DNA from 3 places in the Oryzifoliimicrobium ureilyticum genome. Region 3 is predicted to be linked to each of the others. Evidence: riboswitches for the same ligand, from Rfam matches in the RefSeq annotation. Region 3 holds a riboswitch; each other region holds the start of a gene.

Region 1 (9,629 bases), on a different contig from region 3:
ATCTTGCCTTCAGTCGCTGCAATTGTGACGCCATCGATAATTATCGCGTCGCCGACTGTATAAGTGACGTTGTCGGTTGCGATGGTCACGCTGTTCTCCGTACGCGGTAGAGGATGAGCGCGAACGCTGGCGCGCCGACCAGTGCCGTCACCACGCCGATCGGCAGGACCTGTTGCGGCACGATGGTCCTCGAGATGATATCGGCGAGGATCATGAAGATGGCTCCGCCAAGCGCAGCAGCGGGAAGAAGTTTTCCATGGGCAGGCCCGACAAGAAATCGCGCGGCATGTGGAACAACAAGGCCGACAAAGCCGATCGAGCCGACGGTACTGACAACGGCTGCCGTCATCACAGCGGTGACCGCAAAAAGAACGACTTGCACATTGCGAACCGAAATACCTAGCGCTGCAGCTGAGTCCGTGCCGAAAGCAAAGGCATCAAGCGCGCGTCTATAACATAGACAAATGGCAAGCCCGGCTAATGCAATGGGTCCTGAAAGATACACATCAGGCCATCGCGTTCCGCTCAAGGAGCCGAGAAGCCAGAACAAAACGCCACGCGCCTGTTCCGCACTTGCCGATGTCGTGACGATGTAAGACGTCAACGCATTGAAGAGCTGAGATCCGGCAACGCCGCATAAGATGATCCTTTCGCTCGACCCGCCCGCGCTTGAAGCGAGCGCAGCGACAAGCAAAAATGCAAGCACCGCGCCAATAAACGCGCCGCCAGAAAGCGAAAGAATGCCATAGCCGAGACCGAGGATGGTGACGCCGACAGCGCCTGCGGAAGCGCCCGCCGAGATGCCAAGAACATAGGGTTCTGCGAGCGGATTTCGCAACATGGCCTGAAGCACGACGCCACACACGGCTAAGGACGCGCCGACACTGGCAGCAACAATAGCACGGCTAAGACGATAGTCCCAGACGATGCCCTCCTGGATACGACTGAGGTAAAAGGATGTCCCGAAAAGCCGGTTCGAAACGGCTTTGGCCGTCGTGGATAGTGGTATCGGTATCTCGCCGATTGCAACGGCGAGACTGATCATCAAAGCCAGCATGATCAATGCAGTGATGGCGAGTACAAAAAACACAGGCGCGCCATGCTTGCTGAAAATGGCAGGTTTCACTGCGTCAGGCCGAAGCTTTTGATGCCGCTGGCAAGTGTTTCGATCCCGTCGATGGTTCGGATCGTCGGGTTCATCGACTGCGCGTCCATCAACACGAACCGCCTGTTCTTTACCGCATCGAGCTCCTTCGTCACCGGGTCGCTCTCAAGAAAGTCGATCTTGACCTGCGGATCATCCGCGGCATACCGGCGACGGTCCATGACGGCCAGAACGATGACGGCGGGATTTGCCTGCGCAATCGTTTCCCACCCGACCAGTGGCCATTCTTCCTCAGTCGTCACAACGTTTCTCGCACCGATCGTTTTGAGAATGTAGGCGGGGGCACTGTTTTTCCCTGCAATGAAAGCATCGCCATTGACCTCCTTGCTGGAAAACCAGAAAACGATGGGCAGGTTCTTTCCCGACGCGCCTGAAATGGAGGCGACCGCTCGTGCCTCTCGCTTTTTCAAATCTGCGATGAGCGCATCTCCACGATCCCGAACATCGAAGATTTGCGAGAGTTCTGCGATTTCCTGGTAAATCAGATCCATCGAGAAGAGCTCTTTTCGAAGCCCGTCGCCGCCGTCAGTGTTGGTCTTCGCAACGCAATCTGCGGGCGCGATGTAGGTATTGATACCAAGGTCGGCGAACTGTTCGCGGCGGCCCACCGATCCTTGCGCGCCCACATGCCATTCGAATTCGGCAGCAACCAAATCAGGCTCCTGACCAACGACCGATTCGAAACTGGGATCGTTATCGGCAAGGCGTTTGATCTTACTATTGACCTCTTGATATTGCGGAAGCACAGGGCCGACCCAGACCGCTGTTCCTGCAATTTTGTCAGAAAGTCCGAGAGAGAGCAAAATCTCGGTCATGCCCTGCCCGATCGATACGATTTTTTCCGGTGGTTTGGTGAAATTCACCTGCCTCCCGCAATTGCTGATGGTGAGAGGATAATGGCTGGAAGAAGCGGCGAAAGCCGGCGGTCCGGCGACAAGACCGACAAGAAAAGCGAGGGCGATAATAAATCGGCGCACGGGAAGACCTCTATGCAAGCGAGACGGCAATAGTGAGTGCTCGATGCAGAGTTTTTCACTCTCGGCTGTACCGCACATTGACGCGAATAGAGGTCGGGATTCGGTTGCAAGACCGGTCAAACATGGTTGCTCCTTCCGGGCATCCCCGCCCGGCTAATGGGATTATGTTCGACGGCAGGTCTCCTGGCTCGCGGATTTATATCTCGCATCTGCCTTCCCGCTGTCGCAGTGGCACGCCTTTCGGCCGAGGATGATCGACAATCCGCTTACAGTTGCGGGGGCAGCCACGGTTTTGGCCCCTTTTGGGTCTTCCTCACCGTGTTCCCTATTAATCCCATTGGAGACTTCCTCCGGGAACCGTCACTTACGCATAGGATGCACAGGAACCTGCGTCAAGGTGGAGGAATGCGGCAAGGAAGGATTGCCTGTTGGTGCAGCTCCAGGATAGTAGGCGGAGGAGATGATGGGAAAGGTGATGCGCGAGCTTAGGTGAGATTAAGAACTTTTCGAAATGGAACCACCTGTAGAACTTTACCTTTTTCGTCGCAGATCTCAAAGCATTGTCCGTTAACAGGAAGCCCGCTCCTTATCAGCTCGACAAGCATATCACGAGCCGCTTCCAAGGCTTCCTTCTGCGCTGTTTCTAGATCTGGAAGGTCGAGACCTTCGTCATCATGCGCAAGGTCGTCGCCTTCACGGATATGGAAATAGTACCTGGGCATGTCCAACTAACTTCATATTCAAGAAAAAGTTCGGCGTCTCCTGGAATTCTCTGAGCCGAGCGATACGGGGGGCGGCAGGCGGCATTTCAATCAAAGATGAGCAACTAAAGCCCACCAACCACCACCACCTTCTGCTACGGTGCAGGCGCCGAGAGATCATCTGTTCCGATTGGACGAGGCGTCACACGCCCGTCGGCGGCAGATACGCGCCATACGGTATCCCCTACATCATCGGCGATCAGCAATGCTCCGGTACCGTCGATGCCGAGACCGACAGGCCTTCCCTTTACTTTCTCGTTCTGAATGAAGCCTGTCACGATATCCTGCGCTTTTCCGGCAGGCTGACCTTTGTCGAACGGCACGTAGACAACCTTATACCCGTTGAACGATTTTCGATTCCAGCTCCCGTGTTCACCAATGAAGGCGCCGTTGGCATAGGCGTCCGGCATAGCGGAATGAAGAGAAAACGTTAGGCCCAAGGCGGCCACGTGACTGGAGAGCGCGTAATCGGGTTTAACGGCCTTTTGAACCATGTCCGGACGCTGTGGATAGACACGCTCGTCGATATGATTGCCGTAGTAGCTCCACGGCCAACCATAGAACCCACCATCTTTGACGGAGGTCATATAATCAGGGACGAGATTGGGGCCAAGCTCATCCCGCTCGTTGACGACGGTCCAGAGGTTGCGGGTCTCGGGGTTGAATGTGAGCCCGTTCGGATTGCGCAGGCCCGAAGCAAAGATGCGTCTTGCGCCTGTGCGTCGATCGATTTCCCAGATTGCGGCGCGGTTCTTCTCCGCCTCAAGACCGTTTTCGACGATGTTAGAATTCGACCCAACGGAGGCATAAAGAAAGCGACCATCCGGGCTCAGCGCCAGGTCTTTTGTCCAATGATGATTGATGGGACCGCCAGGCAAAGGTGTGAGAATTTTTGGTTGCGCCGTTATCTCGTTCTGTCCAAGCTCATAAGGATAAGCAAGAACGGCTGAGGTCGTTGCGACGTAAAGCGTGTTATCCGCCCAAGCGACGCCGAATGGAGAATCAAGCTTTTTCAGCAAGTCATGTCGCTCGTCGACCTTCCCGTCTCGGTTCGTATCGCGAAGCAGCGTGATCTGATTGCTTTCCTTTTGCGGAGCCCCTGCCCCATGGGCAATTGCCATGATCCAGCCGCGAATAACATCTTTTGGCCGTGTCTTAGGTTCGCCCGTAGGACCGCGTGACTGGATCACCAGCACATCGCCATTGGGAAGCGTATGGACGCTGCGAGGATTGCCGACATCCTTCACATAGGCGCTGATTACCAAACCATCTGGAACCGTTGGTGCCTCATTGTCCTTCCAACCGGTAACTTCCGCCACTTTCAAGTCCGGGAGCAGCTTGAAGGATGGCTCCGGCAAAACCGGATCTGGTCCGATCTGCTGGGAGACATCGAAGTTGTCGTCATTGTCACTGCATGAAGAAAGGCTAAATGCAAAAGCTAGGGTGATGGCAGAGATCAGAAACAGACGGGCAGTGTTCATCAAAGTCTCCAGGCCAAACGTGCATATTTCCGGATCGAAAGACTAATGGTCACCAGCGCGACAAAAAATGTGACAGCCGACGTCAAAAGCCCGTAGGGAACAACAGCCGTCCAACCATCACCAGCGTGGATCAGGCTATTCAGCAGGCCAAGAGCGAGCATGACGAGATAGGACAAGATTGCTGCGAATGATGGCCTTAGCGGCCAGGTCCGCCGCCTTAAAAGATCGATAAGACCTGCCACAAAGCTTAGTGCACCGAACACCAATCCAATGAATAGCAGCCATGCTGAGAAGTTCTGCCACATCACATTCGCGGTCTGCGAAAAGACTATATCCGTCCCAAGAGCGATCGTGAAGCAAACGAACGGAAACGGCACAAAAAGCGACTGCATCGGAAAGGCCGACGCATCGTTCGCATGCAGAGAAGCATCTGGCATTGAAAAACTCCGACCACCTATTTCACGCACGATACGAGGTCAAAAAGGTTCGAAAATCAGAAATAGCGAGGTTGCCGGCGACCAGCTGCTTCCTCCCAGCGTCCGCCATGCAACTCCTAACGGACGTAACGCCAATTGGTTGCAACCGCAGCCTCAAATCCGTCGGACTGTTCCCGTTAACTTGAATATAATGGAAGCGATTATAGCTGTAGCGGGGCTTAGTGCATGAACTGAATTTAACTATGTGGCCATCGACACTTATGCTAGCTACCGATCATTTTTAGGACATGAGCTTCGATCACCATTGTCTCCATTAGAGGAAGATGGCCTTCCTGAACTGTCACGGCTTTATCACCCCGCTGCGGGATCATCATTCCCGAGATGATCTGAACAATGATCGAACCGTATCTCTCTTTAAGCTTTTGCTGGGCACTGAACCTGTTGGCTACGGACATACCACTAAAATTTAGGTTGAAAGAGGCGGTCATCCGTCAAGACAAGGTTGGATAATGGGCAGACGCAAGGCAGTTTTCTTTGTTGGTATCATCGTCATTGCTGGCCTAGCCTATGCCACCAGGCAAAGCTGGCTGCCGCCGCTTCAAAGCAAATGGGCCAACCACGAACGCCAGGACGATCGCCGTGATGCGAAGGATCAGGCCATTCCCGTTATAGCAGCGCCCGTCGCCACGTCCGATGTGCCTGTCTATGTCAACGGGATCGGCAGCGTCAAAGCGTTAAACACGGTCGTGGTCCGTGCCCAGGTGACCGGCAAAATCACTGCTATCGATTTCGACGAGGGCGAGGACATCAAGAAGGGATCGCGCATTGCGAAGCTGGACGACGCGCTCTACAAAGCACAGCTCGATCAAGCGATTGCCAAGAAGGCGCAGGATGAGGCCCTTCTTGCCAATGCGCAACTCGAACTAAGCCGGCTCGAACGCCTGGCACAAAATGCGGCTGGTACGCAGCAGCAAGTCGACAATCAGCGATCGCTCGTCAGCCAGTACAGCGCCCAAATTCAGTCTGATCAAGGCGCGATCGAAGCTGCGCAGGCTCAGCTCGACTACACCACCATCACTGCACCCATTGACGGAAGGACCGGCATCCGGGCGGTCGACATCGGAAATATCGTTAGCTCGAGCGACACGAATGGGATCGTCACCTTATCCCAGATCCAGCCGATCAACGTGATATTTGCAATACCACAGCAGAGTTTGGCGCAGGTCAACGAGGCGGTGACTGCAGGAGACGTGCAGGTCGAAGCCCTTAGCGGCGACGGCAAGACCGTCATCGATACGGGCAAGCTCACCGTCGTTGATAATCAGGTCGACCCGACGACCGGCACGGTCAAACTTAAAGCAGAGTTTCACAATCAAAAACTGGTCCTTTGGCCAGGTGCCTTCGTCAACGCACGTCTTTTAGCAAGCACGATGAAAAACGTCCTGACCGTTCCTTCCGCGGCTGTTCAGCGCGGGCCTGGCGGCACCTACGCTTACATCGTTGAGCCCGATCAGACAGTGAAAATGCAGGCGATCAAGCTTGCGATGCAAGACGATAAGATCTCCGTTGTTACGGAAGGCCTTAAGGCTGACGATAAAGTCGTGACGACGGGCTTTGCCCGGCTTCAGGACGGAACGGCCGTCAAGGTTTCATCCCAGGAAGAGGCTGACCCGAGCAAATTGCCTGTACCACTTGCCGATGAAAGCCAGTCACGTCGCCAACGCCGGCAAGGGGGCGGAGAAGGCGGTCAGCATCGACAGGGGCAGGAGCGTGGTGGCCATCGACAAAATGGCGCCTCAGCGGAAAAACCAGCCGATCAGCCTGCCACTACGCCATCGACCAACCCACCGGCTAAAGCGGACGGCGCGACGCAATGAGTATATCGTCGCCGTTTATTGCCCGCCCCATTGCCACATCGCTACTTGGAATTGCGACGCTCCTGGGTGGCTTGCTCGGTTATCTATCGCTGCCAGTAGCGCCGCTACCGCAGGTGGATTTTCCCACCATCCGCGTCACGACACAGCTGCCAGGTGCAGACCCCGACACAATAGCCGCCTTGGTGACCGCGCCGCTTGAACGTCCGCTCGGGCAGATTCCGGCCTTGGCCTCGATGACGTCTTCAAGCGCTTACGGCATCAGCCAGATTACCCTGCAATTCAATCTCGACCGCGACATTGACGGTGCTGCGCAAGATGTGCAGGCGGCAATCAATTCGGCATCGGGATTGCCAAGGACCCTGCCCTACCCTCCGACCTATGCCAAAGTGAATCCCGCGGACACGCCAATCGTCACCCTGGCGCTTCACTCAGCGACCTATCCCTTGCGTGAAATCAGCGACTTTGCCGATACAATCATGGCGCAGCGTCTCAGCGAAGTGTCAGGCGTCGGAGAAGTTCGCATCCAAGGCGGCGTTAAACCTGCCATTCGCGTCCAGGCCGACCTGTCGCGCCTTGCCTCGTACAGTCTGTCTCTGGAGGATCTGCGAACGGCAATCACCAATGCCAATGTCTCCGGCGCCAAGGGCGCTGTGGACGGCACCTATCAATCCTTCACGCTCTCGGCGAACGACCAGATCCAAGATCCCGAAGTCTATCGCAACACGATTATAGCCTATCGCAACAACGCGCCCGTTCTCCTGAAGGATGTCGCCGAGGTCGTTGAAGGCCTGGAAAACAGTCAAGTCGGCGCATCCTATCAGGGTCACCCGGCTGTCATCGTCGATGTCATGCGACAGCCGGGCGCAAATGTCATTCATACGGTCGATGATGTTCTAAAACGGTTGCCGCAGCTGCGTCAGGCGCTGCCGAGTGGCGTTGCGTTGGATATTGTCGACAATCGCACGGACACGATCCGCGCCTCGATCCACGACGTTCAGTTCACGCTAGTGCTCAGCGTCGGTTTGGTGGTTCTCGTTGTTTTTCTCTTCCTGCGAACGCTCACGGCCACCATTATCGCTGGTGTGGCGCTGCCTCTTTCGCTCATCGCAACCTTCGGCATCATGTGGTTTGCCGGTTTCAGCCTCGACAACCTGTCTCTCATGGCGCTGACAATCGGCACGGGCTTCGTTGTCGATGACGCCATTGTCATGATCGAAAACATCGCGCGCCACATCGAGGAAGGCGAAACGCCGATGCAGGCTGCTATGAAGGGTGCGGGAGAAATCGGCTTCACCATCATCTCGCTGACAGCGTCCTTGATCGCAGTTTTCATCCCTCTCCTTTTCATGACGGGGATCGTTGGGCGCATGTTCCACGAATTCGCCTTGACCTTAACGATCGCTGTCGTGGTCTCGGCCATCATCTCGCTCACGCTGACCCCGATGATGTGCGCCCGCATCCTTCGCGCGCCCAAGGCTCGTAACACCGGACTGCTCGGTGTTACGAACCGCATCATGGACAGCATGAATGAAGGTTATCGGCGCAGCGTCAATTGGGCTGTCGATCAAAGGGCCCTGATGCTTGCCCTCACCGCGATCACCATCTTCGTGACGATCGCTCTTTACCTTTTCGTTCCCAAGGGGTTTTTGCCGCCACAGGATACAGGGCTGATCACCGCCGTTATCGAAACCGAACCGACCAGCTCCTTCGATGCGATGAAGGCGGTGCAAGGCCAGATCACCGATCGGCTTCGCAAGGATCCTGCTGTCTCCGGCGTCGCTTCGGTAATTGGTGCAGGGGCCTCCAATCTGACGCTTAACACGGCCTCCTATACGATCGTCCTGAAGCCTCGCGATCAGCGTAACCTTTCTGCCGATGAAATTATCGCCCGCCTTCGCAAGGCAGTTGCCGATGTACCAGGAACGCGCGCGACCTTCCAAAGCGTTCGGGACATCTCCATCAGCACCCGCACCAGCCGTGCGGCTTACCAATATACGCTGACCGGAACCTCGGCGTCCGCTGTTGCCGAATGGGCCGATAAACTGGCGGCCAAGCTTGAGGGAAATCCGCTTCTTATCGACGTCAATTCGGAGGTGGAACTGGGAGGGGGCCGGCTTTCCGTTGAGGTTGACCGGCAACTGGCCGCGAGACTCGGCATTTCAATGCAGAATATCAGCGACACGCTCTACGATGCGTTCGGCCAGCGCCAGATCAGCACGATCTATGGTCAGGCGAACCAGTACCGCGTCATTCTCGAAGCTGCACCGCGCTATCAATCCGATCCGGAGTCCCTCAAGCAGATCTACCTTAACGGAGCCGACGGCGCGATGGTGCCGCTAAGTGCTTTTGCGACAACGCATTTGAGCACATCTCCGCTGGTGATCAGTCGCGACGAGCAATTTCCAGCCGTCACGGTAAGTTTCGATCTTGCTGCTGACGCCTCGCTCAGTCAGGCGGTCGACGCCATCAAGAAGGCTGAACGCGAAATTGGGATGCCGTCGACGATCCAACGCAGTTACAGCGGCGATACGGAAGAGTTCGAAAAGTCGATTGCTGGCGAACCGTGGCTCATCCTTGCGGCGGTTGTAACAATCTACATCGTCCTTGGTCTTCTATACGAAAGCGCCATCCATCCCATCACTATTCTCTCTACGCTACCCTCGGCTGGGGTTGGTGCGCTGGTGGCCCTGATGCTGTTCGGTCACGATCTTTCCATCATCGCCTTGATCGGCATCGTTCTTCTGATGGGGATCGTGAAGAAGAATGCGATTATGATGATCGACTTTGCGCTGGATCTGGAAAGACGGGAGGGCCGTGCGCCACGCCAGGCGATCGTCGAAGCCGCTGCGTTGCGGTTTCGTCCGATCATGATGACAACGCTTGCAGCGCTTTTTGGTGCCTTGCCACTGGCTCTCGCACAGGGCACCGGCG
Region 2 (9,629 bases), on a different contig from region 3:
GCTGAAGCCTCAACTCCTCGACTATGTGCTCGAAAGCTATGACCGCCTATCGAAGGATGCGGACCTGGTGATCGTCGAAGGCGCGGGATCACCAGCTGAAATCAACCTGCGAGCTGGCGACATCGCCAATATGGGTTTTGCAACGCGAGCCGATGTTCCCGTCATCCTTGTGGGAGATATAGATCGGGGTGGAGTGATCGCTTCGCTGGTCGGAACGCACGCTATTCTATCCCCCGAGGATAGGCGCATGATTCAAGGCTATATCATCAACAAGTTCCGTGGAGATGTCTCTCTTTTTGCCGACGGCATCGAGGCCGTCAATCGCTTTACCGGATGGCACTGCATGGGAGTGATTCCATGGCTTCCTCCGGCCGGACGGCTTCCTGCGGAGGATTCGGTTGCGCTGGAACGGCATGTGGCCAACAATGGCACTATCAAAATCGCCGTTCCCGTTTTGCCGCGGATCTCAAATTTCGATGATCTTGATCCGCTCGCCCAAGAGCCGGGCGTCGATCTTCAATTCATTCGTGCCGGCGATAGCTTTCCCAAGGATGCAGCGCTCATTATCCTACCCGGTTCAAAGTCGACGATCGCCGATCTTCTTGAATTGAAAAAGCATGGCTGGGATGAAGACATAAAGGCGCATGTTAGACGCGGCGGAAAATTGATCGGGATTTGCGGCGGCTACCAGATGCTCGGCAGGGTCCTGCGTGATCCTTTGGGTCTGGAAGGAGAACCGTCGGAGATCGATGGGCTCGGTCTGCTCGACGTTGAGACCGAGATGGCGCCGGTTAAGACGCTGTCTAACAACACTGCTCTGTCGGTAGAGTATTCTGTGCCGCTTGATGGATATCAGATCCACCTGGGCGTCACGCTCGGGGCCGATTGCGCTCGACCTTCGACTATGATCGATGGACTTCCGGATGGCGCACGTTCAGCCGACGGACGTGTCGTGGGAACTTATCTACACGGTCTTTTCGGCGCTGATGCTTATCGAAAGAAATTGCTCGAAGAGTTTGGATTGGTCGGAGGCGGATTCGACTACCGATCAGCCGTGGATGACGCACTTGACGAGATCGCGTCAGCCTTGCAGCAATATCTGGATGATGCGTGGTTGGACGATCTTTTTACGCAGGCTTGAGCAACGCGCCGCCTTCCAAGGGCATCAAAGCTCGCCGGAAATCTCCCGGCGGCGGCGATCGAGTTCTTCCGTATAACGCCGAAGCGTATGGCTTTCGCTCAACTGACCGACGACCTTTCGTTCAATCAGATTGTTCAACACTGCGAGCGCTTCGCTCTCCGTCTTATCGAAGATCGCCGCAGCCTGCTTTGCGTTCATCTGAGGTGTTAGAAAATCGTTCTTGTAGCGAATGAACTCGCTCAGAGAGCGTTTCGTATCGTCGGTTTCCACCATGTTGGCATAGATTTCTGGGACGAGAACAATCCCGGCATATTTATCAGAATCGTCAACGAGGACGACCCGCTGTGCAGAGCCGATCGGAAAGGCCTCTTTGAAGTCCTGAAGGTTCATCTTGATATTTCCCTTCTTGACGTCCGATCGCATCAGCCTGCCTACCGTGAGGTTACGGATCCAGCCGACGTCATGGGCGCTGCGGATGCTCTCTCCGCGGAGATGGAAGCGCCATGTTGCGAAGGAGTAGCCGAAAGTACCACGAACGACGAGAGACGAGGTTATGACAGAGGCTAGAACCAAGGCAGTAATTGGAAAGTCACCCGTGACCTCAAGGGCCAGAAAGGTCATCGTCATCGGACCGCCAATGATAGCAACGGCGAGCGAACTCATCCCAACGACTGCGTAAACTACGGGCGTCAGGGTTGCATAAGCGAAGTACGGTGCGCCGTACGCAAAGGCCTTGCCAAGCAAAGCCCCCATGAAAAGCGAAGCGAAAAACAAACCGCCACGAAAGCCAGAGCCGATGGAAATGGCAGATGCGAGCGCTTTCATGAAAAACAGTGCGAGGAGAGCCGCCAGCCCAACCTCATGAGCCAGATTGATATGAAGAGCGCCATGGCCGGCGGACATGATCTGTGGCGTGATCAGAGCGAGGAGCCCGATGGCAAGTCCGCCGATTGCCGGACGAAAAGGCTGCGAGATCGAACTCCGACGTGCTAATTCTTCCACCAGCGAGACGCCCTGCATGATCAGAATGCCGACACCGGCGCAGATGGCTCCGAGCACAATGGCAGGGATGTAATCGGGTGGGGCAACCGACCCAAACCCGCCGATATCAATTATGAAGTCGCTTCCGGACAAAAGGTTGGATACCAGTGTCGAAACCAGCGCTGCAACGACGACGGGGGTCAGCGCGGTAATGGTATAGGTACCAATAATCAGTTCGAAGGCGTAAAAGGCGCCTGTGAGCGGTGCACTAAAGGCTGACGCGATGGCGCCTGCTGCCCCGCATCCCACCAGGATCCTGAGATCGGCGCGTCGCAGCTGCAATTTAATACCGAACTTAGAAGCGATTCCGGCAGCAAGCTGTGTATAGCCGGCTTCGAGGCCGACAGATGCGCCAAAGCCGTTCGAGAGCAGATTTTGCACGACCACCAGGATACTGTCCGTCAAGGACAATCGCCCGCCGTGGAGCGCATTTGCCTCGATAGGGTCGACCATCAGCCTCTTTCTCGTCTTGCTCAATATGTAGAGCAAAATGCCAAGGATGATCCCGCCTGCAACGGGTGCCAACATGAGCACGAGTTTGTTGTCAATGTAAGATGAACTCAGTCTTGCATCGTCATCGATGCCAAAGATGAGTTGATGCATCTCACTTGACGCAAGGCTCATCCCCGTTACCACAAGGCCAGAGGTGACGCCAATAAACGCTCCCGCCATGACCATACCGATTTCGGTACGCCTCAGAAGGAGGCGCAGTCGGGTTGGATCGACGGCCGTGCGAAGAGAGCCGAAACGGCTCATGTCTAACCTGAAGAACATCGTTACAGACTTAGCGGAGTGGCGAGATGGTCAAGGACTTCGTTTCTTAAAGCTCCGCATGATGGAAAATTGCGGCGAAAGCCAGACATCAAAAGCCGATTACCTAATTTAAGTGACTGTTATAAGACGACAATTCCTATCGAGAAAAGCTCTTTAAATTTTGGGTCCGGAACCACTGGTTGACTTCGCAGGCAGGCTTGCCTAACCATCTGATCCAGAACGGATGGTTCCGGCTGGGTGACGAGCTTGCCGGATGAAAAGGGAATGCGGAGGGGCCGACCCAATCCAGGGGCCTTTATCGCAGCCGACCCCGCGACTGTAGAGCGGCTAGGGTTTTCTCATCCGGTATTGGAGGGCGGTGTCAACCGACTGCATGGTGCAGCGGCCAACGCGCTAAGATACCGGAAAAGCCACTGGAAGAACGATCTGAATCAACCGGGGCAGGACGCCTCTCAAGTCTACGAATCGTCCGCCTTTTTCATGTCGTTGCCGGGAAGGCGAGGGAAGCCCGCCAGTATGATTGGGCCGGTCCTTCGGCTGGCCCAGTCATACTGATTGCCTCGAGCCAGGAGACCTGCCATGCGTGCCGGGCGAAGCCCTCAAACCGGGATATTGATCCTGAAGCCAGCACGGAGGTTGTCATGGCTGAACGAACGAATATTTCGTCCTGGCGTTTCGCACGTCACGACGTCGAGAGTGCGCAATGAAAGCTTCACCGGCTATCACACTGGTGCTCGGCGGCGCGCGCTCAGGAAAATCCAATTTCGCAGAACGACTGACACTCGAAAGTGGGCAGGAACCACATTATCTGGCGACAGGCCGGGCGTTCGACCAGGAAATGCAGGAGCGCATCGATCTGCATCGAAAAAAGCGCGGTCAATTATGGACAACGCACGAGGAGCCGCTCACCCTCGTCAACCAGCTTTCGAAGATCGACGGCGATGATCGTGCCATCCTCGTAGATTGCCTGACGCTTTGGATCACAAACTTGATGATGGAAGAGCGCGATGTTCCGCAGGAATTTGCGCTCCTTTGCGATCATCTTGTGAAAATGCAGGCGTCGGTCGTACTCGTTTCCAATGAAGTTGGCCTGGGCATCGTGCCCGACAACAAAATGGCACGCGACTTTCGCGATCACGCCGGCCGACTTCACCAGGCCGTCGCAGCGATTGCAGACAAGGTTTATTTTGTAGCGGCCGGTTTGCCGCTGACGATGAAAGGTTGAACGGCATGAGCCAGCAAAAAATTCCAGCCACCGTGATTACGGGTTTCCTTGGAGCTGGAAAGACGACAATGATCCGAAATCTGCTCACGAATGCCGGGGGCAAGCGGATAGCACTCATCATCAACGAGTTCGGCGACCTGGGTGTGGATGGTGACGTCCTGAAGGGGTGTGGCGCCGAAAGCTGCTCCGAAGACGATATCATCGAACTGACGAATGGCTGTATCTGTTGCACTGTCGCTGATGATTTTATCCCAACGATGACAAAGCTTCTGGAACGCGAAAAGCGCCCTGATCATATCATCATCGAAACCTCCGGGCTTGCCCTTCCTCAGCCTCTTGTCGCCGCTTTCAACTGGCCTGACATCCGCAGTGAAGTCACCGTCGATGGCGTCGTGACGGTGGTCGATAGCGCAGCCGTAGCTGCTGGCCGTTTTGCCGATGATCATGAGGCCGTCGAGTCGCGGCGGATGAACGATGACGCGCTCGATCATGAAAGCCCGATCGAAGAACTCTTTGAGGATCAGTTGACCTGCGCAGACCTGATCGTTCTCAACAAGACCGACTTGATCGACGCAAATGGTCTGACGCGGGTGCGCGAGGAAGTTAAGAGCCGTATTACGCGCAAGCCCACAATGATCGAGGCACGTCATGGTGGTGTTCCGGCGAGCGTTTTGCTGGGTCTTCACGTCGGCACGGAAGATGATCTCCAGGCCCGCAAGTCCCATCACGAGCTTGAGCACGAAGACGGAGAGCCGCACGATCACGACGAGTTCGATAGCTTCGTCGTCGAGCTTGGATCAGTCGCTGATCAGGCCGACTTCGTCGCGAAGCTGAAAGAGATTATTGCCGCGCACGATGTCCTTCGCCTAAAAGGCTTCGTTGATATCGCGGGCAAACCGATGCGCCTGCAACTCCAGGCGGTCGGCAGCCGTATCGATCATTATTTTGACCGTCCTTGGCAGTCAGGCGAAAAGCGTGCAACACGCCTCGTCGTCATCGGGCTGCACGACATGGATGAAACCGCGGTCCGGAACGCGATCGAAGCGCTCGTCTGAGCGGAGAAATAGATGCATCTTCTTCTGGCGCAAAAAGGAACCATCGCCGAAGGCGAGGAGGCTGTCGACCTCGGACAGTCGCCTGGTGATGTCCTTTTTCTTTCTGCGGCTGATACGGAACTGGCAGCGGTTGCTGCCGCTTTTGATCCGGATCAATGCGGTTTCTCTTTGCGTCTCGCAAACCTCAACAGTCTGCGCCACCCGATGTCTGTCGACACTTACGTGGAACGAACGGCGCGACATGCGAAGCTGATCGTCGTTCGCGCCCTGGGCGGGGCAAGTTATTTTCGCTACATTCTGGAAGCCCTCTTTGCCTGTGCGCAGCGCAGCGGCGCCCAGATTGCAGTCCTGCCAGGCGACTCCAAGCCGGATGCTGGCGTCGCCCCTTATTCGAGCATGGCCAGCAAGGACGTAGAAGCCTTGTGGGCCTACATGATCGAAGGCGGCGATGAAAACACCCGCGGTTTCCTAGCGTATCTCGGCTCGATCCTGAAGGATGCAGAGCGACCTACGAGTGCCGCGCCGCTGATCAAGGCCGGCATCTGGTGGCCGGGCAGGGGCATCGTCTCTTTTGAGGATTGGGACAAACTTTCACTTGCTGCAAGCGCTGCAAACAACCGCAATTGTCGTTCCGTCGCCGGTATCGCGTTTTACAGAGCACATGTTCAAAGCGGCGCAATGCGCCAGGTCGAAGCGCTCGTCGAGGCACTCCTCGCCGAGGGGCTGCTGCCTCTGCCGATCTTTGCCTATAGCCTCAAAGACAGCTCATGCGTGGACATTCTTCGTGAGGTGCTGCAGCGGGCAAAACCCACCGTCATGATCAACACAACGGCTTTTGCCATTTCGGCGCCTGGAAGGCAGTACAAGCCGACCGTGCTGGACGAGAACGACGCGGTCGTTTTGCAGGCCATCTTCTCCTCGTCCTCGCGAGAGAACTGGCACGAATCATCTCAAGGTCTGTCAGCGCGTGATCTAGGCATGCATGTTGCCTTGCCTGAGGTGGATGGACGGGTCCTGGCGCGGGCCATCTCTTTCAAGGCAGCTGCCCGCTATGACAGTCGTGTTGAAAGCAATATCGTGACCAGTGTCCCGGATCAGGGACGCATGGCCTACACCGCCAAGCTCGCGGCGGCCTGGGCAACGCTGCGTGCCAAAAAACTGGAGCAGCGGAAAATTGGCCTCATCCTCGCCAATTACCCCAATCGCGATGGCCGCCTTGGAAACGGCGTTGGTCTCGATACACCAGCCGCAGCATTTCAGGCGATGCAGGCCATGTTTCAAGCTGGTTATGCATTGAGTGGTCTGCCTGATAATCCCGGCGCACTGATCAATCAGTTGCAAGAAGGGCCTACAAATGCGGATCGCGTTGATAGGAAGATTCGCTGCCGACTACCTATTGCGACTTACCGCGAATTTATTGCCTCTCTGCCGCCCGCCATCATTGCGGAAATCGACGGCCGTTGGGGGCCTGCAGAAAAAGATCCAAATTTTCTAGATGGTGCCTTTCCGCTTTCATTTCTTCAATTCGGTAATCTGCTTGTCGGGGTTCAGCCTCCTCGTGGGTACGAGATTGATCCGAAGGAAAGTTATCATTCGCCGGACCTCGTTCCGCCGCATGCCTATCTTGCCTTTTACGCTTATCTGAGGGGCGTCTTTCAGGCTGATGCTGTGATCCACATGGGCAAGCATGGAAACCTCGAATGGTTGCCGGGAAAAGCCCTCGCTCTTTCCGAGACATGCTACCCAGAGGCCGTGCTTGGCCCAATGCCACATCTTTATCCTTTCATCGTCAATGATCCCGGGGAGGGCACACAAGCAAAACGGCGCTCTTCGGCGGTCATCATCGATCATTTGACGCCGCCTTTGACGCGCGCCGAAAGTTATGGCGCGCTCAAGAACCTAGAATCTCTGGTCGACGAATATTATGATGCCGCCGGCGGCGATCCGCGGCGCTTACGCCTTCTTCAGCGGCAGATTTTAGACTTGGTTGCCGATATCGGCCTAGACCGCGATGCTGGCATCGGCCGTGATGATAGCGAGACTGAATCGCTCCGCAAGCTCGACGCCTATTTATGCGATCTGAAGGAAATGCAGATCCGCGACGGCTTGCACATCTTCGGCGTTTCGCCCGAAGGTCGGTTGTTGACTGATCTATGTTTGGCGCTTGCTCGCGTGCCGCGGGGATCGGGAGAGGGGGCAGATGCCAGTCTGCAGCGCGCGATTGCCCAAGACGCCTTCGCAGATGCGCGAGATTGGAAAGGCGTCTTCGATCCGCTGGACTGCGACATGGCTGCGTCTTGGACGGGCCCTCGGCCGGATATCCTGGCAAAGCAATCCGAGGCGGTCTGGCGTACGGCCGGAGATACAGTCGAACGCATAGAGCTGCTGGCCGCCGAGTTGGTGGCGGGTGAGCTGGAATGCCCCGAGGGTTGGGCCAGGACGCGAGCCGTTCTCAAACGAGTTGAGGAGGAGATTAAGCCGAGCCTTGTCGCCTGCGGTCGGTCCGAAATCGAAGCGCTTCTTCGCGGATTGGATGGACGATCGGTTGCGCCTGGGCCTTCTGGTGCACCGACCCGTGGACGCCCTGACGTTCTGCCAACCGGACGAAATTTCTACTCTGTCGACAGCAGGGCAGTCCCGACCCCGGCAGCTTACGAGCTGGGCCGCAAATCGGCCGAAATGCTCATCCGCCGCTATGTTCAGGACCATGGGGAGTGGCCGGTCTCTTTCGGCCTGACAGCCTGGGGCACCGCGAATATGCGTACCGGCGGAGACGATATTGCGCAGGCGCTTGCCCTCATTGGTGCCAAGCCGGTGTGGGACATGGACTCGCGCCGCGTCACGGGATACGAAATATTGCCGGGCGCTGTGCTTGGAAGGCCAAGAGTCGATGTGACGCTGCGTATCTCCGGGTTTTTCCGTGATGCCTTCCCGGAACAGATCGCGCTTCTTGACCGGGCCATTCGCGCTGTCGGTTCGCTTGATGAGGACGACGGTGAAAACCCGATCGCAATGCGCATGCGCCTTGAGGCGGAGCGCTTACAACAAGCCGGGTTAAGTGAGGGGGAGGCCCGCAAACGCGCCGGCTACAGAATCTTTGGATCTAAACCCGGTGGTTACGGCGCAGGGCTCCAGACACTGATTGACACAGGAACTTGGAAAGATCGCTCTGAGCTGGGAGAGGCTTACCTCGTTGCCGGTTCCTATGCTTACGGAGCATCCGAAGAGGGAGTGGCTGAACGCGGCATTTTTGAAGAGCAGATTCGCTCCCTCCAAGCTGTCGTTCAAAACCAGGATAACCGCGAACACGATATTCTCGACAGCGATGAATATTATCAGTTTGAAGGCGGCATGGCCGTCGCTGCGGAGCGCCTGAAAGGAGATCGGCCAGTGATTTATCACAACGATCACTCGCGGCCGGAAAAGCCAGTGATTCGTTCTTTGGAGGAAGAGATTGGCCGTGTTGTCCGCGGGCGTGTGATCAATCCGAAATGGATCGACGGCGTTCGCCGGCATGGATACAAGGGTGCGTCCGAGATTACCGCAACGGTCGATTATCTGTTCGCCTTTGCCGCCACGACAGGCGCGGTCAGTGACCATCATTTCGAGTCGGTTTATGATGCTTTTGTGCGTGACGAAACCGTTCGCGACTTTATGCTCACCAGCAATCCCGCGGCTTTCCAGGAGATGACTGAGAGGCTATGCGAGGCGATCGATCGTGGCCTTTGGCATCCACGCAGCAACTCGGCGCGTTTTGATCTTGAAGAAGCCTCCGGCCGACAAAGCAGACGTAATGATCTCAAAAATGATCTCAAAACGGAAACAGCCTAGACATGAGCGAAGACGTAATCCCGCCGGCGGATGATGCCCGGCATGCCGAGAAAATGGCAAAAAAGAAAGCCGCTCGTGACAAGATCATGGCGACGAAGACCGAGGAGAAGGGTCTCGTCATCGTCCATACGGGCAAAGGAAAAGGCAAAACATCAGCAGCCTTCGGCATGATCTTTCGGCATATTGCGCATGGCAAACCATGTGCTGTGGTTCAGTTTATCAAGGGAGCGATGTCGACGGGGGAGCGCGATCTGATCGAGCGGCACTTTTCGGATATCTGCCAGTTCCACACCATGGGCGAGGGCTTTACCTGGGAGACGCAGGACCGAGCGCGCGACGTTGCAACGGCAAAGGCCGCCTGGGAGAAAGCGAAAGACCTGATCCGTGACGAGCGCAATTCGATGGTGCTTCTGGACGAAATCAATATTGCGCTGCGCTATGACTACATCGACCTAACAGAGGTCGTCAGCTTCCTGAAAGACGAAAAACCGTACATGACGCATGTGGTCTTAACAGGCCGTAATGCGAAGGAAGAACTGATCGAGATCGCGGACCTCGTTAC
Region 3 (9,629 bases):
GCATCGTGGCGGCGAATCCGACGATCACTGGCGAAGCCTATCGCGACGCTAGCGGCAATTCCTATCATCCGATGGCCATACAGCCAATGGTGGTGCTGGCCGCAGACCAGGAAACTCTGCGCACCATCAACCGCCGCTGCCTGGAACGCAGCGTTGAAGCCTCCGCCTATGTGGAGGAAATGTTTTCAACCGGCCACGATGCGGCCAATCGTGAGGCCTTCGCCCAATTCTCCCCCGATGACATGAAGCTTGTCGGCCTCGCACTGTGGGCTGAAAAGAAGATTGTCGACAAGATCCTCAAGGGCGCCAAGATGCATCCTTAGCGCTATAAGCTGCGAAATGACCGGCAATGCACACCAGGACCGGGCGGCGGAGACCTATTCTCCTTCGCCGCTCAGCCGGCAACCCGCGGGTGCGCATCAGCGAAGCTGGCTCTCGATCGACTTCGTCCTCGACGTGACGACATCGCCGGTATGCCTCGTCGTGACGGTTTCGATCAGCACGATCCAGCATTCCTCGTCCGCCACCGGATTGTGCATCGTGCCGCGGGGCACCACGCAAAAGTCGCCTTCGTTCAGAACCGTCTCCACGTCGCCCTCAAACTGAATAACGAGCCGGCCTTTCACGACATGGAACATCTCGTCCTCATCGTCATGCTTATGCCAGGCGATCTGACCTTTCACCTTGGCCAGCTTTACGAACTGATCGTTGACCTGCCCGATCACCTTGGGCGACCAGTGATCGGCGACCGCCTGAAAAGCTTGCAGAAAATTGATCGCGCGTATCATGCGTCCCGTATCTCCATTTCGAACAAAGCGCTGATTTAGACGAGCTTTTCGACGGTGGATTGAACGTTCGTGCATCGTCTTAACACGACTGCACGTAGCCTTGCGCACCAGCAATTCTTCGCATGATCGTGCGAGTTGAATGTGACCCGGACATAAGCAATAAGATCGCTTGAAACGAGGCCGGGACGCACCGGCTTTTCGCAAATGACGGGAGCAGGCACGATCCATGACACTTCGCAGAATTCTGTCCCTTATGACCGGTCTCACCATCTTGATGAGCTGGCCCTTGATGCAGACTGCCAGCGCGCAATCAAGCGTTACTGCGGTTCAGTCCGATCGTCTGATCGACCACTACCGCGCCTATATCGGCCCGGCCGATCTCGTCAATTCGAACGGCGTGCGCCTCACGCAGCCCTGGCAGGTCATTCGGCAGGACCGCGCCAACTTTTATCAGTATAAGGTCCGCGACCGCGGCGATGAGCCGGATACCTTCTTTTCCGACGTAAAGAACAGACAGGCTCTGGAGGCCATGCTCAGCAACGGCCATATGACCGCCGAGGCGGCAAACATGATCATGCGCGGCGATGTTTGGGTAGACGTGGCCATCTATGGCCGGGGAGACACCGGCACCTGGATCGACGTGAAGGTCTCCGACTGATTGCCACCCAAAAATATTTGCCGCCGAAGCAAAGCAGCTTTGGCGGCGGAGCGTGCGGCAAAGACAAAAAGATAAAGTTGCCGCAGACCGTCAAAGGACGATGAAGCAAAGCAAGGCCGCTGTTGCCGTTCAAGATGGTATTGGACCCAAGTCTTCAGGCTTATCGACAGCAAGACCTGTCATCGGAGAGTGGATCTGTCTTGGAAGGCCCTGGCGACATCCAGATTCTATTTTGACCCAAGAGCTTGACTCTTCGCCGCAACAAGAACATTTCATGAACATCATAGATGTTGTTGCGATCGAGTCTCGCTTGTCGAGCAAGCGCAAGGGCATCGATGCTGGCGTGGCCTAAGGAACGCGCTGCGCTGTAAAGACTGCTCAAGGCCGGACTGGATGAAACAGGCGTACACACTCTCCGACTACATCGGCAAGATGGTGAAGCTCTATTGCGACGATTGCGGTCGAAAATACGAAAATTCAGGTTCGGCCATGTTCAACAAATATGGCGATGCAAACATGCCGCATCTGCGAAAGGTCATCGCCAAGGAAATGGAATGTGACGTGGTGGTGAAGGAGACCTTCTATCGCCAGTGCAGGATGACCTACGATATCTCGGAAAACGGTCCCCTTGCCATTTCCGACCCCACCTACACGCTCGATACGCTGATCGGCAATATTCCCGACTATGTGCTGCTGACGGCAAAATGCCTGACCTGCGAGAAGATGCAGCGACTCGACCGCTGGGAAATCCAGCGCCGGCTTGGCCAGCACACCAAGCTACGCGCCATCATGATGAGGCTGAAATGCAGCCAATGCCACCACAAAGGGCCTCGTCTTTTGTTCAGCAAGATGGAGCGATGAGGCCAAAGCGCCGGCTTCCAGGTGTCGACGGAACCTCACGTCACGGCACACGCGGTTCTCCATCAGATCCCGGTAAACGAGGATCGCCGAGACAGCATCGACAGAGATCGAATGCCGATCCGATACGATCAGATCGGCACCCTGAAGGGCGTACGACACGCCAATAACGTAGAGCGCGTTTATACGAGCGCGCTGTGCAAGCGAGCACTGAACAGCGAAGAACGGCTGAGCCGCCGCAAGGCCTTGGCTGCAGCGAGAACGGCAAGATCGATCAGAGGCTCGAGCAGGATGACGCTCATATAGGCAATGCCGAAGGTACCGATGCTGGCGAGGTTCGCGACCGTAAAGCCGTGACCATACAGCGCCCAGAAGGCAACCCAGGCAACGATTCCACCTTGATAGGCGGTCGAAAGCGCCAAGGCCTGACTATATGTCAGCTCCACATAGGGCGTATCTTTTGCCACAATTTTCCTGGCGAGAAGATGAATGCCCCATAGCGGAACGAGCAGCGTCGTGACGTTCATGCCATATTGCGGCAGGTCGAACGGCGCAAAGAACAGCCCCTGGATCAGCAAGCCGGCAGCAAGCCCAATCGCCGCGGCGCCGGAACCGAAGAGAAGAAGCAAGGTCGATCCCAGGATGAGATGCACCTCGGAAACGCCCACCGGATGATGCGGCAGAACCTCGAAGAAGCAAAAGACCAGGGCAGTGGTCGCCAGGCTGCGAAGCGCCAGGATGGCAGCGCCCCCGTCCCGGCGGATGTCCCCCGCCGCCATTTTTGCGGTGAGGCCGAAGCCAACCGCTGCCGTTGCGTAGCTCAACAGGATTTTAGCGCCGTCAACGACGCCAGGTTCGATATGCATATTGTCTCCTTCCGCGCCCACCGCGCGGTGCAGATAAGGTTGAGGCACAATGCCGGGATGGCAGGTCTCCTGGCTCGCAGGTCGTTGCTCAATCCGCCTTATCAGCTCATCGCCAATGGCATTCGGACGTCGCTCGCCGCTCACAGTTGCGGGGGCAGCCACGGTTTCGGCCCCTGATGGGTAATCCTCACCGTATTCCCTTTTCATCCGCCCTTCTCTCGTCAGACGGAACCATCAAAGACAGGTGTAACGAGGATCTTGAGAGGTGACAATCTTTAAGACACCTGGGTCCGGTGAAGCCAGTGGACAAAGAACGCCTTGAGCATCGAGCGCTCATTTCCAAGACGCGAAGGTGCACGTCCCCCGCCGCACGAAAGCGGGTAAAACAACAGATAGAATCGTCGTATTTATCTGAAAAACTTGAAGAAAATGGTAGCGGAGGAGGGATTTGAACCCCCGACACAAGGATTATGATTCCTCTGCTCTGACCTACTGAGCTACTCCGCCACGGAGTTGCGCGCCGTGTCCGGCCCGCGAGTGAGCGGCTTATAAGGCGGGGTTTGCCTGGCTGTCAAGCACGCAGGCCGGAATTTTTACCCCGAGAGCCGGCCGATCTGTCTCAGGCCGCGACGGGCGCGGCCAGCAATGTCTTCAGCGCTTCTTCTGCCGCGGGGTCACGCTCGGAACGGTCGATGAAACCGCCGCCATAAACACGGGCGTCATCGCCCGGTGCCGAATAAAGAACGCAGGCCTGACCGGGAGCAACCCCGGCTTCTCCTACCGAAAGATCAACATAAATGCCGGTTTCGTCGGCGTGAAGCACGGCAGGTGCCGGCGCGCGCGTAGAGCGGACCTTGGCAAAGCATTCGAAGCCCTTGCCGCGAGCGGCCTCATCAAGCGCTTCATCCCCCAGCCAGTTGACGTCGCGCAGATAAACGCGGTGTGTTTCCAGCGCTTCCTTGGGGCCGACAATGACACGGCGTGAGCGCGCATCGAGATAGACCACATAGAGAGGCTCGCCGGTGGCAATGCCGATGCCGCGGCGCTGGCCGATCGTGTAATGCAGGATGCCGTCATGACGTCCGAGAACCCGGCCGTCGAGATGGACGATCTCGCCTTCCAGCGCAGCATTGGGCTTCAGCTTGGCGATGACATCCGAATAGCGCCCCTGCGGCACGAAACAGATATCCTGGCTGTCGGCCTTCTGCGCTACGACGAGACCCATTTCCTCGGCAAGGCGGCGCGTTTCGGCCTTGGGCAGATGGCCGAGCGGAAAGCGCAGATAGTCGATCTGCTCCTGCGTGGTAGCAAAGAGGAAGTAGCTCTGGTCGCGCTCGGCATCGGCCGGGCGGTAGAGCGCGCGCCGGTTCGGCTTGCCGGGGGCGGGATTGGGGCGCGAGCGGATATAGTGACCGGTCGCCAGCGCATCGGCGCCCAGTTCCTGCGCCGTCGCCAGAAGATCGGCGAACTTGACGGTCTGGTTGCAGGCGACGCAGGGGATCGGCGTTTCACCGGCCACATAGCTTTCCATGAATGGATTGATCACCGTTTCGCGGAAACGGCTTTCATAATCCAGCACGTAATGGGGAATGCCGAGCGTTTCGCAAACGCGGCGGGCATCGTCGATATCCTGACCTGCACAGCACGAGCCGGCGCGGTGGACCGCCGCACCATGATCGTAAAGCTGCAGCGTGATCCCGAGAACGTCATAGCCCTCGCGCTTCAAGATGCCGGCGACGACGGAACTGTCGACACCGCCCGACATGGCGACGACGACGCGCGTATCTTCCGGCCTCTTGTCAAAATCCAGTGTATTCACGGGGCGCTCTTTCGGGCTCTCGCCGCCTGAATGCCATCGGCCTCATCTGCGGCGTATCATTTGAAGGAACGGGGTCGGCCGCCCTTCCTATCTATGCCGTCGATATAGAAAACCTATGCGGCAAGCGCAAGAGCGGGTTTTCTCGTCCTTTCGACCCGCCTTTTTTGGCGCGAAGACTTTAGCGCTCTTTTTCGGCCCCCTCTTTTCGGCATAAGGCATCCCATATTGAAGCGATCCGTTTTTCGAGCCACGAGATCTTTCCTTGAGCAAGCCCGCCAATCGCTATTACCAAGGCCCCGTCAGCGACCATTTCGACGGGCGCCTCTTCTTCAACCCGGATGCTGAGGAAAGCCTCGCAACATTCAAGGATATCTTGAAATGGCGCTTTAATGGCGAACGCTCCAAGTGGCCGAAACATCGGCCCGGACAAGAGACAAAGCCAAGGCTGCGTGTCGATGGCGGCGGGCTCATCATCACCATGATCGGCCATGCCTCGCTGCTCATCCAGGTGGCGGGGCTCAATATTCTCACCGATCCCGTCTATTGCGAGCGCGCTTCGCCTTTGTCCTTTCTGGGGCCGAAGCGCGTGAATAAGCCTGGTATCCGTTTTGACGATTTGCCGAAGATCGACATCGTGCTCGTCACCCATAACCATTACGATCACATGGATCTTGCCACCTTAGCACGGCTGAAAAAGGCGCATGACCCGCTCGTCGTCACACCGCTCGGTAATGACACGATCATCAAGGCGAAGGTACCGGATCTGCGGCTTTCCGTGCAGGATTGGGGAGATCGATTGCAGGTCGGCGAGACCAATATCCATTGCGTGCCCACCTATCACTGGTCGGCCAGAGGCACGCGCGACAGGCGTATGGCGCTTTGGGCGTCCTTTGTCATCGAAACGCCTGCCGGCATCGTCTACCATATCGGCGATACCGGTTTTGGCGATGGCCGGATTTACAGGATGATCGGCGAGCGCTTCGGCGCGCCGCGCGCCGCGATTCTGCCGATCGGCGCTTACGAGCCGCGCTGGATGATGCGCAACAACCATCAGATGCCGGACGAGGCCGTGCAGGGCATGATGCTGATGAACGCCCATTTTGCCGTTGGCCACCATTGGGGCACGTTTCAGCTGACCGATGAGGCGATCGACGCACCGCCCGAGGCCTTGGCGCAGTCGCTATCCAACCATGGAATCAGCAAAGAAAGGTTTCGCGCCTTGCGGCCGGGAGAAAGCTTTGAGGTGCCCGAAATCAGGGCATGACATGTCCATTGCAAATTGCATTGCGTGAAGCATTTAAGCATAATCGCACGTAGAGAACTGAGCCTGAAGCGCACGGAAAGCGCCGGGCCAGGATGAAGATGAGTGGAAGGAACCAAGTCCGCTGCACGGCGGCGGCAGCCAAATCGGAGACATCCCATGCCTATGGTCAGAGGAAGTGTGGAAGCTGACGAAGGTCTCGTCATCGCAATTTCAGCAGCGCAACTCGCTGCTGTTCTGGAAGGCGAGAGCATCGAACAGCAGGGAACGCTGGGTAACCGCTTGATCGGCGGGCTGCGGCTCCTCGGGTGCGCCGGTGAAGGCGTCGCGGCAGGTGCGCTTTTGGCAGCTCCCGAGCCGACCATGGTGACCAAGTTGGGTGGGGGTGCGCTGGCGGTTCATGCCGCAGATCAATGCGCGACGGGAGCGCGGCAGGTCTGGACCGGGCGCGATGAACGCTCTCTCACCGAACGGACAAGCTCATCGCTTGCAAGAAAGCTGGGCGCAAGCCCGCGCGCCGCTGGCAATATCGGCATGGCCGTCGACTTCATGGTTCCCATCGGCGGCGCGATGATGGCTGGCGCAGTGCGTGCCGCAGCCGTGAGAGCTGGGCGCATCTCGCTGATGGAGCATGAGGCGCAAGCCGGAAGCCGTCTCGGCGGCCACACGATAGCCCGCCATGTGGGCAAGGACGAAGCGTTCCTGCGCCAGCGCATCGCCGAAACAGCAACGCGTCGCGCGCCGCCAGCGGCCATTTCCTCTTTCACCAGCCTGCGTGTTGCGGAAGCCTCGATCTCGCGCGCCTTACGGGTCAATCAGGCACGCATCGTTCAGTGGTCGCAGAACGCTGCGCAAGGGGCCAAGCTCGAACCGCCGATCATTTTCGACGCAGGACGGGTCGTCGGCCACGGCATCGTGCGCAGCTCCGGCCAGTTGCAGCAAATGTCGAAACTGAGGATTATCTTGAAAAAAGAAACCTACAACGGCATGCAGCACTATATCCTGACGGCCTATCCCGTTCCCTGAGCAAAAGCGCTGAACATGACCAATACCGAAGAATTCGACGCCCTTGCGGGCTTGATCGGATCCTATCTCCATCAGGACATGGATCTGGAATATGAAACTGTGCCCGAAGCCATTGCCGGCTATTCCCGCGTGAGCGAAGCATCCCGCAAGGAACAATTGTTGAGGGACATGGACGCTTTCCTCGAGCGCTACCACAGCAGCCTTGAGGCGGAATTCGCAAAGCGCTACGGGTTCGACTTCACGCCCGACATCATCGGACAAAGCGTGCCCGAGTTCTTCGACATGGTGCGCACCATCCTCGCCGATCCCGAAAGCTACGCCCGTTACGAGCCGATCCAATAAGGCATAGCCGAAACAGACTAGTAAAAATGCTTCACATCGCCGTGGTGGCGCAGCGGTTCGGGCCGATAGGGCTTTACCTCGTCATATTGCAGAACGCCATCGAGCGAAAAACGGGCGAGCACAGAAGGATGCAAGGGAGCATCGCGCCTGATTTTCCGCAGACCTTTTTTCCATCTCATCCAGCCTGAACGTCGCTCGTCATGTTGCATACCTGCGGCGGATGGGAAGAGATTGAGCCATCGCGGTTCGATGGCCACTGGATGGGCGAGCCCTGCCACGCAGTCCACCATCCATGCCAGCGTGATATCCGAAAGACGCGCCTCGTTTTCCAGATAGCTTCCACCGATATCGGAGTGGACGCCGGCAAACCAGACCTGTTCGAACCAATCGGCTGCCCGACCTGCCACGGCAGTTTCGTCATTCGTCCATGGCACAGGCTCAAAATCGGCACGGTTTTCATCAATCGATAGCGCATGCTTGGCGTGTTCGACGCGCGTATCGAGCTCAGTATCGTAAAAGCGCATCCGCCAGCTCGTGATATGCAGCGTCTTCCACCATGGGTCAGTCAGACCAAAGGCAACTTTCACATGCGTGACGAGATACCAGATGACGAAGAGACTGGCGACGATAAGGAGCGAACAGCCAAGCCACATGCCCAATCCCATATTGATGGGCAACAGCCACCAGATAAGCGCAGATGAACCGGCAATGAGCGCGGCGGCGACCAGAGCAAGGATCGCCTGCTGCAACCGGCTGATGCCAAGTGCTGCGACCGTGTCCCACACGCCGATGAAATAAGGCACGGCATTGGCCGCACCTTGCGCATCATCAGAGCCATAGCGTTCGCGAAACCGGGCCGCAAGTTCCAGCCGCTGCCGCGCAAAGCGGTCATCTTTGCGCCCTGCCCCATGCTGATAAACAGACTTCACCGCCTCTTCGGCTATGCGCCGCACAGAAGCCGGGTCTCGCTTCATCGGTCCGTCCGGGAACTTGGTGGGCACCCCGCAACGGGCAAGAACGCCGCCCAGGCACCGCGCCGTATAAGCACCCCGACTGAACCCGAAGAGGAAGATACGATCTCCCGGCTCCCACATTTCAACGATCGCACTGTAGCAATCGATGATATTCTTGGTGATCCCAAGACCGGTGGCCCGCGACAGAAGATTGTAGATCTTGCGCAAGAAGCCAATTTTCACCTCGGGCGCACTGGCAGCCGAACCGAGGCCAGGATCGTAAAAAGCGAGCTGATCGGTGGGATCGACACGCGAGTCCGGACCGCAACGGGTAGCCCGATAGAGCTTATAGACATTGCTGCGACGTTCATCGGGCATCAGGCCGCCGGCCTGCCCCGTCCCATCGGAAAAGATCAGAATGTTCTTTCCCACGATCATCCCCTCAGGCTGCCAAGCGTTCCCCTGTCATACCATTATGAAAACAGGCTGTCTTGCAATCCGCCGGCAAGGTGGGAAAGATCATTCGTCGACAGGTGGCCGATCAGCATCGCGCTATGATTTCGGCCGGACCAGTAGGCGATATTAAGACCCTGTCGCCGCTCGTTTTGGACCGGTTGCGCACGCGCCGCAGCCGACATGATGCAAAGCGCCAACGGGTCGCCTTGTCGATCTCGATAAAGGAGCTGCGCAAGCGGCCGGCGATCATAGGCAAGAACCAGCGCAAGCTGGAACTGCGCGTCGGGCAAAGCCACCGTTTCAGGTTTCAGCTGCAGGCCGAGCCTGTCGTTGACAACGGCAAGCTCAGCCTCCAGCGCGCCCCGATCAGGTGAGAGCGGGCCGAGCGTATCGGGCGTATAAAGCGCCATGTATTGAGCTACAGCCGCGCGCCACTGGGCGCTTTCCTCGTGGCGCTCCTCACTCAGCACCGCCAGCAGGAAACGGTCGGTGATCACGCCCGCAGCAATCGAGGCTGCCATGAGGCCGAAGAGACCACGCCTGCCAATTCCCCCGTCACGCATCGGCGCTACCGCCTCTGGTTCGGGAATGCTCAACGCATT

The links. A riboswitch is a leader RNA that binds a small molecule or an ion and turns the genes downstream of it on or off. The one in region 3 is predicted to bind cobalamin.
Region 1: another riboswitch for cobalamin. It lies ahead of VQ830_RS15800 (ABC transporter substrate-binding protein); the one in region 3 lies ahead of VQ830_RS14525 (energy-coupling factor ABC transporter permease).
Region 2: another riboswitch for cobalamin. It lies ahead of cobU (bifunctional adenosylcobinamide kinase/adenosylcobinamide-phosphate guanylyltransferase); the one in region 3 lies ahead of VQ830_RS14525 (energy-coupling factor ABC transporter permease).

Annotation. Positions count from the first base shown of each region.
Region 1 covers NZ_JBBBVQ010000011.1:23,628-33,256, forward strand. The annotation lists gene VQ830_RS15790 (ABC transporter ATP-binding protein) at 1-89, opposite strand, end outside; gene VQ830_RS15795 (FecCD family ABC transporter permease) at 86-1,057, opposite strand; gene VQ830_RS15800 (ABC transporter substrate-binding protein) at 1,123-2,142, opposite strand; cobalamin riboswitch at 2,299-2,519, opposite strand; gene VQ830_RS15805 (DUF6894 family protein) at 2,628-2,864, opposite strand; partial or broken gene VQ830_RS15810 (PQQ-dependent sugar dehydrogenase) at 3,023-4,384, opposite strand; gene VQ830_RS15815 (DUF2231 domain-containing protein) at 4,384-4,821, opposite strand; gene VQ830_RS15820 (efflux RND transporter periplasmic adaptor subunit) at 5,331-6,698, shown strand; gene VQ830_RS15825 (efflux RND transporter permease subunit) at 6,695-9,629, shown strand, end outside.
Region 2 covers NZ_JBBBVQ010000002.1:42,216-51,844, forward strand. The annotation lists gene VQ830_RS03405 (cobyric acid synthase) at 1-1,141, shown strand, start outside; gene VQ830_RS03410 (chloride channel protein) at 1,166-2,956, opposite strand; cobalamin riboswitch at 3,164-3,552, shown strand; gene cobU (bifunctional adenosylcobinamide kinase/adenosylcobinamide-phosphate guanylyltransferase) at 3,660-4,181, shown strand; gene cobW (cobalamin biosynthesis protein CobW) at 4,187-5,236, shown strand; gene cobN (cobaltochelatase subunit CobN) at 5,249-9,067, shown strand; gene cobO (cob(I)yrinic acid a,c-diamide adenosyltransferase) at 9,070-9,629, shown strand, end outside.
Region 3 covers NZ_JBBBVQ010000009.1:216,983-226,611, forward strand. The annotation lists gene VQ830_RS14505 (DUF2000 family protein) at 1-323, shown strand, start outside; gene VQ830_RS14510 (cupin domain-containing protein) at 420-788, opposite strand; gene VQ830_RS14515 (hypothetical protein) at 1,042-1,446, shown strand; gene VQ830_RS14520 (hypothetical protein) at 1,840-2,307, shown strand; gene VQ830_RS14525 (energy-coupling factor ABC transporter permease) at 2,487-3,170, opposite strand; cobalamin riboswitch at 3,214-3,421, opposite strand; tRNA gene VQ830_RS14530 (tRNA-Met) at 3,601-3,677, opposite strand; gene mnmA (tRNA 2-thiouridine(34) synthase MnmA) at 3,790-4,989, opposite strand; gene VQ830_RS14540 (MBL fold metallo-hydrolase) at 5,252-6,253, shown strand; gene VQ830_RS14545 (RNase A-like domain-containing protein) at 6,410-7,276, shown strand; gene VQ830_RS14550 (contact-dependent growth inhibition system immunity protein) at 7,292-7,618, shown strand; gene VQ830_RS14555 (T6SS phospholipase effector Tle1-like catalytic domain-containing protein) at 7,636-9,009, opposite strand; gene VQ830_RS14560 (anti-sigma factor family protein) at 9,045-9,629, opposite strand, start outside.